One region of the Streptomyces sp. NPDC042336 genome, then DNA from elsewhere that is predicted to be linked to it. Evidence: riboswitches for the same ligand, from Rfam matches in the RefSeq annotation. Region 1 holds a riboswitch; each other region holds the start of a gene.

Region 1 (3,180 bases):
CCGGGCCAGTTGACGGGCCATCACCCCCGGACCGCCCACCTCCCGGCGCAGCACGGCCTCGTCCAGGACCGCGCTCAGCTCCAGGGGCGGCTCGCCGCGCAGCACGTCCTGGCGGGCCAGCCGGACCTCCACCAGCGTGTCCAGCCGTTCCGCCGGCATGCCGTCCACCGCGGCCCGCGTCACCGCGCGGGCGTACTCCGGTGTCTGGAGCAGGCCGGGCACCACCGTGGTCTCCAGTGTGCGCATCGCGCTGGCCTGCGACTCCAGGCTGATGAAGTCGCGGTAGGTCGGTGGCAGCACCCCGCGGTACGCGTGCCACCAGTGGTGGCGTCCCCCCGCGTCCTCGGAGCGCGCCAGCATCACCAGCAGTCCCCGCAGCTGCTCGTCGTCCACGCCGTAGACGTCCAGCAGTAACCGCACGTCGGCCGGTTTCACCCCGCTCGTCCCCGTCTCGATCCGGCTGACCTTCGACTGGTGCCAGCCCACGAGCCGGGCCGCCTCGCCGCTGGTGATGCCCGCCGACGTGCGCAGGGCGCGCAGTTCCGCGCCCAGCTTGCGGCGGCGCACCACGGGACCGTGCTGCATGGGCCAACTCCCTTACTCCTTGTGCGCCGCCCGAATACGCTCTGCCGTCGCAGAGTTCACCGCTTCGAGCGACAGATATATGCATATCTTGGTGGATCGCCGCCCTTCACGGGTCCGGTGATGGCAGTCTGGCGACGAAGCACCAGTCCGGGACCGTACTCGAACCATCCCGCTCCGTGTCGGGCCTGCGGTCCCGTGAGAAAGGGACGACATCGCCATGGCAGACCATCTGGAAGCATCCGTCACTCTGCCGAGCGATCCCGCCTCGGTGGCCGCCGCGCGGACCTATGCGGTCGGCACCCTGGCGGAATGGGGGCTGCCGGGAGATGCCGACCTGGCCGAGACCGTGCGGCTCATCGTCTCCGAACTGGCGACCAACGCGGTCCAGCACACGTTCGGGCAGTCGCCCACCTTCACGGTGGACCTCGTTCTCGATCGCGACGAGCGGCTGCGTCTGGGTGTCACCGACAGCCATCCGCGCTTCCCCAAGCGGCTGCCCGCCGCCGTCCAGCAGGACAACGGGCGGGGCATGGTGATCATTCGCTGGCTGACCGCCGAGTGCGGCGGCAGGCTGAGGGTCCGGCCCACGCGCGAGGGCGGCAAGACCGTCTCCATCGAACTGCCCTGGACGCCCCCCGGCGGGCCGGCGGCACCCGCGGGAGTGACGGCGGGGCAGAACGCCGTCACTCCCGCGGGCGGGCTACTTGACCCGGCCGTACCAGACGCTTGAGGTCCAGATCTTCTGCAGCCGCACCACGTCCCCGGTCTTCGGAGCGTGCCAGAGCCTGCCCTTCCCGGCGTAGATGCCTACGTGGTAGACGCTCCGGCCGGAGTGGAAGAACACGAGGTCGCCGACCTTGCGGCTGTGGGCCGAGATGTGGCGGGTCTTGTTGTACTGCTGCGCCGCGGTGCGCGGGAGCTTCTTGCCGGCCTTCTTGAACGAGTACAGCGTCAGGCCGGAACAGTCGAACCGGTGGGGGCCGGTGGCGCCCCAGCGGTACGGGGATCCTTTCTTGGAAGCCGCGATGGTGAGGGCTTTCGTCGCATGGCTCGCCGCGGCCGCCTCGGAGGCGACACCGGGGACCACGACGGAGCCGCCCACGGCGGCGAGGGTGAGGGCCGAGGCCGTACCGGCACGAGCCATCAGGGACGGGACACGATTGAGCGCGGACATGCGCAACCCTTCGTCAGCCGCCTGTGAAGGATGACCTGTCGGATTCGGGCTGGCGAAGTTGCCCGGCCGCAGCGTGCGGCTTCACCCCAAGGACCGCTCGGTTTGGCACCTCTCACGGAGGCGGCCGTCCCGGCGACCCGTCGTGCTCGGGTCCTCCACTCCTGCCGATCCACTTCCTGTCGACCTGGCGTCCGGACGGCGGCAGGACTCGGCGTCCGCCCGGACCGCCCCGCCGCTGCGGCGGGGGCTTGTCGTCAGTCACGGATCTTGTCCCGCCCACGGGGAAAATCCCAACGGAACGCGTCCTTTGTGTTGTTACGTCCCACTCGCCCGTTCGGGTCGCCACCCCGTGTTCGAAGTGCCGCCGAGCGCGGTGACGGGCCCGGGACCAGCGGCGGAGCGGGAGTTCGCACCCGCGGGGCGCGGGGCGCCGCAACTTCGACCGGTCACGAAACGGAGGTGTCCCTACGCCGAAAGGGGGTACGCCGTTTGGTCCGTTTCGGCCAGGCGTCGGGCCGGCCCCGACCCCCTCAACTCCCGGAGTGCGGCGGAAGGCCGACCCGCGCGGTCCGGCGCTCGCCGTCCAGCACCCGCAGCGCCCGGGCCAGGGTCGCGGCGTGCAGCTCCGTCTCGCCGCGCCGGTGCATCAGCGCCAGCGCGTCACGCAGCGCCGCCGCCTTGCCGACCAGCGCCTGGGCGGCCCGCAGGCCGCCGTAGGTGTCGCCGACGCGCCCGGGGTTGATGCGCCCGAGCAGGTCGACGACGTCCAGATAGCGGTCGATGACCTCGGCCTCGGCGCGGGTCAGGGCGGGCAGCGGGGGCAACTCGGGTGGCAGCACGGGCGGATCACCTCGCGCCGGGCGAGGCGGGCGGGGTCCTGCGGCCGGGCACGATCCGGTCCACCAGGCCGTACTCCAGCGCCTGCCGGGCGTCGAGGACCGTCTCCCGCTCGATGTCCGCGTGCACCTGCTCGCGACCGCGGCCCGTGTGCCGTACGAGGATCTCCTCCAGGAGGGCGCGGACGCGGACCAGTTCGCCGGCGTGGACGGCCAGGTCGCTCGCCTGCCCCTCCACCGGTTCGGTGAGCGCCGGCTGGTGGATCACCACCCGGGCGCCCGGCAGGACCGCGCGCTTGCCGGGGGTGCCCGCCGCGAGCAGCACCGCGGCGGACGAACCGGCCTGCCCGAGGCAGGTCGTCGCCACGTCGCAGGCGACGTAGCGCATCGTGTCGTAGATCGCCGTCATGGCGGTGAAGGAGCCGCCGGGCGAGTTGACGTAGAGCTCGATGTCCCGGTCCGGTGCCTGGTGCTCCAGGTACATGAACTGTGCCGTCACGTCGTTCGCGGAGGTCTCGTCGATCGGTGTCCCGAGGAAGACGATCCGCTCCTGGAGCAGCTTGGAGTACGGGTCCGACGTCCGGG
Region 2 (3,180 bases), on a different contig from region 1:
ATTCTCCGAGGGCACCGACAAGCACTCCGCCGAGGAGTTCGCCGCCGAGCTGGAGCGCTGCGGCGCCACCCTGGACGCGCACGCCGACCACCCCGGCGTCCGGCTGAGCCTCGAGGTGCCCGCCTCGCGCCTCGCCAAGGCCCTCGGCCTGCTCGCCGACGCCCTCAGGGCGCCCGCGTTCGCGGACGGCGAGGTCGAACGGCTGGTGCGCAACCGGCTCGACGAGATCCCGCACGAGCTGGCCAACCCCTCCCGGCGCGCCGCGAAGGAACTCTCCAAGGAGTTGTTCCCGGCCGACTCCCGCATGTCGCGCCCGCGCCAGGGCACCGAGGAGACGGTCGCTGCCATCGACTCGGCGGCCGTCCGCGCCTTCTACGAGCGGCACGTCCGCCCCGCCACGGCCACCGCGGTGGTAGTCGGCGACCTCACCGGCATCGACCTGGACGCGCTGCTCGGCGACACCCTGGGCGCGTGGACCGGTTCGGCCGGCGAGCCGCGTCCCGTGCCTCCGGTGACCGCCGACGACCGGGGCCGTGTCGTCATCGTCGACCGTCCCGGCGCCGTCCAGACGCAGCTGCTGATCGGCCGCACCGGCGCCGACCGGCACGACCGCGTGTGGCCCGCGCAGGTGCTCGGCACCTACTGCCTCGGCGGCACCCTCACCTCGCGCCTGGACCGCGTCCTGCGCGAGGAGAAGGGCTACACCTACGGCGTACGGGCGTTCGGCCAGGTCCTGCGGTCCGCGCCGGACGGCACGGGCGCCGCGATGCTCGCCATCAGCGGGTCCGTCGACACGCCCAACACCGGTCCCGCCCTGGAGGACCTGTGGACGGTGCTGCGCAGGCTCGCAGCGGAGGGACTCACCGACGCCGAGCGCGACGTGGCCGTGCAGAACCTGGTGGGCGTGGCGCCGCTGAAGTACGAGACGGCGGCGGCCGTGGCGAGCACGCTGGCCGACCAGGTCGAGCAGCACCTGCCCGACGACTTCCAGGCCATGCTCTACCGTCAACTGGCCGCCACGGGCACCGTGGAGGCCACCGCGGCGGTCGTGAACGCCTTCCCGGTGGACCGCCTCGTGACTGTCCTCGTCGGCGACGCTGCGCAGATCAAGGAGTCCGTCGAGGCCCTCGGCATCGGCGAAGTCACCGTGGTGGCGGCCGAGTAGCGGCACGCGCGTGTGGTGGCCCTGGTGACCGGAGTGTCACCAGGGTCGCCGTTTGTCCGGATTGCGGGAGTGGTTGCCTGTCTGCCCTGTGGCGTGCGCTACAAAAAGCCTGTTGCGTTTGAGGATTGAACGCAGCCGCGTTTAGCGTCTTCCGGGCTGTTCGTCAGGCAGTGCGCCGCACCCGCGGCACCGGACAGTCATCGCCGAGTCCCCGTACGGCGCGAGCCAGGGGAGCCGGGGACCCAACGCAGTCCCTGGGGTGAATCGGACGCCCGCGCGCAGCGAGGGGGTCCGTAGGAGACCTTCCACCTCCGAACCCGTCAGCTAACCCGGTAGGCGAGAGGGAAGGAAAGGACAAGCCTCTACATGGCGTTCACGCGCGCCACCGGGAAGCACCGCCGTCCCAGCAGGGTGCACCGCACCACCGCCCGCGCGGCGGGAGTCGCGGCCCTCGCCACCACCGGCGTCGTCGGCACCCTCGCGGCTCCGGCGCTCGCCGCCGAGCCCGAGGTGGAGCAGAGCGGGCTCACCCCGGTCGTCACCATCGGTGACTCCATAGCCGACGAGATCGACGCCCAGGCCCTCGCCCAGCGGCAGGCGGCCGCGGACGCCGCCGCCCGCGAGGCGGCCCGGGAGGCGGCCCGCGAGCGGGCGGCCGAGGCGGCCAAGGAGGCACGCGAGGCCAAGGAGCGTGCCGCGCGGGAGGCGGAGCGCAAGCGCCTCAACACCTTCGTCGCGCCGATCACCGCCTCGTACGTCTCCACCGCGTACCAGGCCGGCAGCTCCCTGTGGTCCTCCGGCAGCCACACGGGCATCGACTTCCACGCCTCCAGCGGCACGACCGTGCACGCCGTGGGCGTCGGCACCGTCGTCGAGGCCGGCTGGGGCGGGGCGTACGGCAATCAAGTCGTGATCAAGATGCACGACGGCACGTACACGCAGTACGGGCACCTGTCGTCCATCGGCGTCTCGGTCGGCCAGTCGGTCGAGCCGGGCCAGCAGATCGGCCTCTCCGGCGCCACCGGCAACGTCACCGGGCCGCACCTGCACTTCGAGGCCCGTACGAGCCCCGAGTACGGCTCCGACATGGACCCCGTCGCCTACCTCCGCTCCCACGGCGTGAACGTCTGACACAGAGGCGTCCGAAAGCCCCGGCTTCCCGAGCCGGGGCTTTTCGCATTTAATATCGCTTGATTGGCCCGGGGTTGGGCAACGCACGTCAATCACCGGCGTTTCACGGGGGTCAAGGGGAGGTCGCTCATGCGTATTCCGGCGCATTCGGTGTGCACGGCGATCCGGGACGACATCGTCACCGGCGTACACGGCCGCGGGAGCCGGCTCACCGAGGAACTCCTCGCCCGCCGCTACGGCGTCTCCCGCGTCCCCGTCCGCGAGGCGCTGCGCACGCTGGAGGCCGAGGGCTTCGTGGTCACCCGGCGGCACGCGGGCGCGTGCGTGGCGGAGCCGACCGAGCGGGAGGCCGCCGACCTGCTGGAGACGCGCACGCTCCTGGAGCCGCTCGGGGCCTCCCGGGCCGCCCGGCGGCGCAGCGAAGCCCACCTGAAGGTGTTGCGCGGCCTGGTCCGGCTGGGGCAGGAGCGGGCCAGGCAGGGCACCGGTGAGGAGCTGCGCTCACTGGGCGGCTGGTTCCACGAGACCCTCGCCCGGGCGGCGGACAGCCCCTCCCTGGCAGCGCTGCTGACCCAGCTCCGCCACAAGATCGCGTGGATGTACGTCGTGGAAGCACCGGTCGGCCTGGTGGAGTACTGGGCGGAGCACGGCGCGATCACCGATGCCGTGGCCCGGGGCGACGGCGACCGCGCGCGGGCGCTCATGACCCTGCACATCGAGCGGTCGGCGTCCGCGCACCGGCTGCGCTTCGCCTCGGGCGGCGGATCGGCGGAGCGTGTGAGGAATGCGCAACATTCCGTAAACACGGCGGGACCCCGTCGGTAACGCGGAGGCCGTATACAAAGGACGGGGAATTCCGGCCGGTGTGTTTTCTCCTGCCCGTG
Region 3 (3,180 bases), on a different contig from region 1:
GAGGCCACGCCGACCAGCTCGCGCACCAGCGCGTACTGGGCGTGGTTGGTGTCCTGGTACTCGTCGACCAGGACGTGCCGGAAGCGGCGGCGGTAGTGCTCGGCGACGTCCGGGAAGGCGCGCAGCAGATTGACCGTGGTCATGATCAGGTCGTCGAAGTCGAGGGCGTTGGCCTCGCGCAGCCGCGACTGGTACATGGCGTAGGCCTGGGCGAGCGTCTTCTCGAAGCCGTCGGCGGCCTGGGCGGCGAAGTCCTCCTCGTCGATCAGCTCGTTCTTCAGGTTGCTGATCTTCGCGCTGAACGACTTCGGCGGGAAGCGCTTCGGGTCCAGGTCCAGGTCGCGGCAGACCAGCGCCATGAGCCGCTTGGAGTCGGCGGCGTCGTAGATCGAGAACGACGAGGTGAAGCCGAGCTTCTTCGACTCGCGGCGCAGGATGCGGACGCACGCGCTGTGGAACGTCATCACCCACATCGCGTTGGCGCGCGGGCCGACGAGCTGCTCCACGCGCTCCTTCATCTCGCCCGCGGCCTTGTTGGTGAAGGTGATCGCGAGGATCTGCCCGGGGTGGACGTTCCGCTCGGCCAGCAGGTGGGCGATGCGGTGGGTGAGCACACGGGTCTTGCCGGAGCCGGCACCGGCCACGATGAGCAGCGGGGAGCCGGAGTGGACGACCGCGGCGCGCTGGTTGTCGTTCAGCCCCTCCAGGAGGGCGGCGGCGTCCAGGGCGGGGCGCGGGGCGCCGTCCCGGTAGTGGGTGTCCCGGTCCGGGGGCGCGTCGAACTTCCCGCCGAACAGATCGTGCGGAACCTGCTCCGGTCCGTGATCGTCCTCGGGCGGCGGGGGTTCCTCCTCGTGACCCCGGGGGGTCTGGAGGCTCGCCAGGAAGCTGTCGTCAAAGAGGCTGCTCATCGCTCTCCGAGTCTAGGGCGCCCCACCGACAACCCGGTGCCACCCCGGAAAATGCCCACCGTTCCGCCACGGGCACGCCCCGCGACCGGCCGGAACACGAAGAGTGACGCCCGGGACCGGCCCGGCGGCACCCGAACGGAAGGTCACGAAAATGTATCGGGCATATCACCCACCAACCTTCACAGCGGCCACACGAGTTGGCTACGGTGCGGGGCAGGCCGCTCGACCCCCTCCGGCGAACCTCGCCGGGCCGCGCGGCCTCCGCCGAGTCCGGCCTGCCCGCACGGCACCGGAGCCGGGGACCCACCGAGACCTTGGGGTGAATCGGCCGCACCGCCCTCGACGAGACGAGAGGGCGGGCCGCCGTAGGGCAACCCTTCCGAACCACCGCCCGAACCCGACAGCTAACCCGGTAGGCGGAGCACTGGAAGGAGTCGCCTCCTTGGCGTCGCACCGCAAGTCGCGTCCCACCGGTTCCCGCGTCGCGGGCATACGGACCCCGGCCCTCGCCACCGCGGCACTCACCTCCGTCGCCCTGCTGTCCCAGACGGCGGGCGCCACGCCGTCGGACGACCGGCCGACCCTCGAAGAGGTCGAGAAGAAGGTCGACGACCTCTACCGCCAGGCCGGGTCGGCGACCGAGAAGTACAACGCGGCCAAGGAGAAGACCACCAAGCAGCGCAAGAAGGTCGACACCCTCCTCGACGACGTCGCCCAGCGCACCCAGAAGCTCAACGACGCGCGCGAGGAGCTGGGTTCCTTCGCCTCCGCCCAGTACCGCACGGGCGCCTCGGTCCCGGAGACCGCGACGCTGCTGCTCGCGGACTCGCCGCAGGACTACTTCGACCAGAACCAGCTGATGAACCGGCTGACCGGCCGGCAGAAGACCGCCGTCGACGACTACGTCACCCAGCAGTCCGAGACGATGAAGAAGCGCCGGGAGGCCACCGAGAGCCTCGAGACGCTCACCGACTCGCAGCACGACCTCAAGACGGCCAAGTCGACCGTCCAGAAGAAGCTGGCCACCGCGCGGGCGCTGCTCTCGGAGCTGACCGCCAAGGAGAAGGCCCGGCTGGCCGCGATCGAGAAGAAGAAGCAGGAGGAGGCCGAGCGCAAGGCAGCCGAGCTGGCGAAGCAGCAGGCGGAGGAGGCGGCCGAGCGCGAACGGCAGGAGGAGGCCGCCCGGCAGCAGGAGAGCGGCGCCGGATCCGGGTCCTCGGGGACTTCCGGCGGCACCGGCTCCACGGGCTCGTCGACGCCGGGCACCTCGAACGGCACCAAGGCCGAGAAGGCGATCGCCTTCGCCCGCGCCCAGATCGGCAAGCCGTACGTGTGGGGCGCCACGGGCCCCGACTCCTACGACTGCTCGGGCCTGACCCAGGCCGCCTGGAAGGCCGCGGGCGTGACGCTGCCGCGCGTCACCTACGACCAGGTCAACGCCGGCACGACCGTCTCCGTCGCCCAGGCACAACCCGGTGACCTGGTCTTCTTCTACGACGACATCAGCCACGTCGGCCTGTACATCGGCGACGGCATGATGATCCACGCACCCAAGCCGGGCGCGTACGTCCGCGAGGAGTCGATCTTCTACGACGGCGAGTCGTCCATCTACAGCGTGGTGCGCCCGGCCTGATCGGCGAGGGCGCGTCTTTCCTGCGATCCGATCCGCCGGGCAGGCCCTAGCATCGGGCGCATGTCATCGGCCACCCATCCCTCAGCGCTGCGCGCCTGGTGGGCGCAGCGCCCACCGGCGGCCGGGGCCGCGGTGATGGCGACCGGCATCGTGTCGGTCGCCCTGCATCTGACCGGCCGCGAGGTCCTGTCCCGGATCGCCCTGGTCCTGGCCTGCGCCGCATGGCTGATACTGGCCGCCAACTTCGTCTACCTGCTGCTGGCCGACCGGGCGCAGTGGGTGAAGCGGGCCGGGACGCCGGGGGCGCTCACCGCCGTCGCCGCGACGACCGTGCTCGGCACCCGTTTCTCCCTGCTCGGCTGGTCGCGCCTGGCGGCGGTGCTGCTGGTGCTGGCGGCCCTGCTGTGGCCGTGGCTGCTGTACCTGGTGGTGCAGCACTGGGGGCGGCGGATGCCCGGCGCCGTCTTCCTGAGCTGCGTGGCCACCGAGGGGCTCGCCGTGCTCGCCGCCACGCTGGCCACGGCCACCTCGACGCCCTGGCTGGCGCACACGGCGCTGGTGCCGTTCTGGCTGGGGATCGTGCTCTACCTGATCGCACTGTTCCGCTTCGATCTGCGGCAGGTGGCGCGGGGCTCA

The links. Region 1 has a riboswitch for cyclic di-AMP ahead of ACZ6IM_RS07595 (C40 family peptidase). Riboswitches for the same ligand answer to the same signal wherever they lie in the genome.
Region 2: it holds a riboswitch for cyclic di-AMP, as region 1 does, so the genes downstream of both, ACZ6IM_RS29905 (M23 family metallopeptidase) here and ACZ6IM_RS07595 (C40 family peptidase) in region 1, are expected to answer to the same signal.
Region 3: it holds a riboswitch for cyclic di-AMP, as region 1 does, so the genes downstream of both, ACZ6IM_RS18910 (C40 family peptidase) here and ACZ6IM_RS07595 (C40 family peptidase) in region 1, are expected to answer to the same signal.

What each region holds. Positions count from the first base shown of each region.
Region 1 is NZ_JBVJEA010000002.1:527,869-531,048, reverse strand. It holds gene ACZ6IM_RS07605 (helix-turn-helix domain-containing protein) at 1-585, opposite strand, end outside; gene ACZ6IM_RS07600 (ATP-binding protein) at 803-1,315, shown strand; gene ACZ6IM_RS07595 (C40 family peptidase) at 1,286-1,759, opposite strand; cyclic di-AMP (ydaO/yuaA leader) riboswitch at 1,763-1,904, opposite strand; gene ACZ6IM_RS07590 (hypothetical protein) at 2,290-2,598, opposite strand; gene ACZ6IM_RS07585 (ATP-dependent Clp protease proteolytic subunit) at 2,606-3,180, opposite strand, start outside.
Region 2 is NZ_JBVJEA010000017.1:116,074-119,253, forward strand. It holds gene ACZ6IM_RS29900 (M16 family metallopeptidase) at 1-1,165, shown strand, start outside; cyclic di-AMP (ydaO/yuaA leader) riboswitch at 1,357-1,519, shown strand; gene ACZ6IM_RS29905 (M23 family metallopeptidase) at 1,532-2,296, shown strand; gene ACZ6IM_RS29910 (GntR family transcriptional regulator) at 2,426-3,121, shown strand.
Region 3 is NZ_JBVJEA010000008.1:56,947-60,126, reverse strand. It holds gene pcrA (DNA helicase PcrA) at 1-911, opposite strand, end outside; cyclic di-AMP (ydaO/yuaA leader) riboswitch at 1,164-1,347, shown strand; gene ACZ6IM_RS18910 (C40 family peptidase) at 1,354-2,544, shown strand; gene ACZ6IM_RS18905 (tellurite resistance/C4-dicarboxylate transporter family protein) at 2,605-3,180, shown strand, end outside.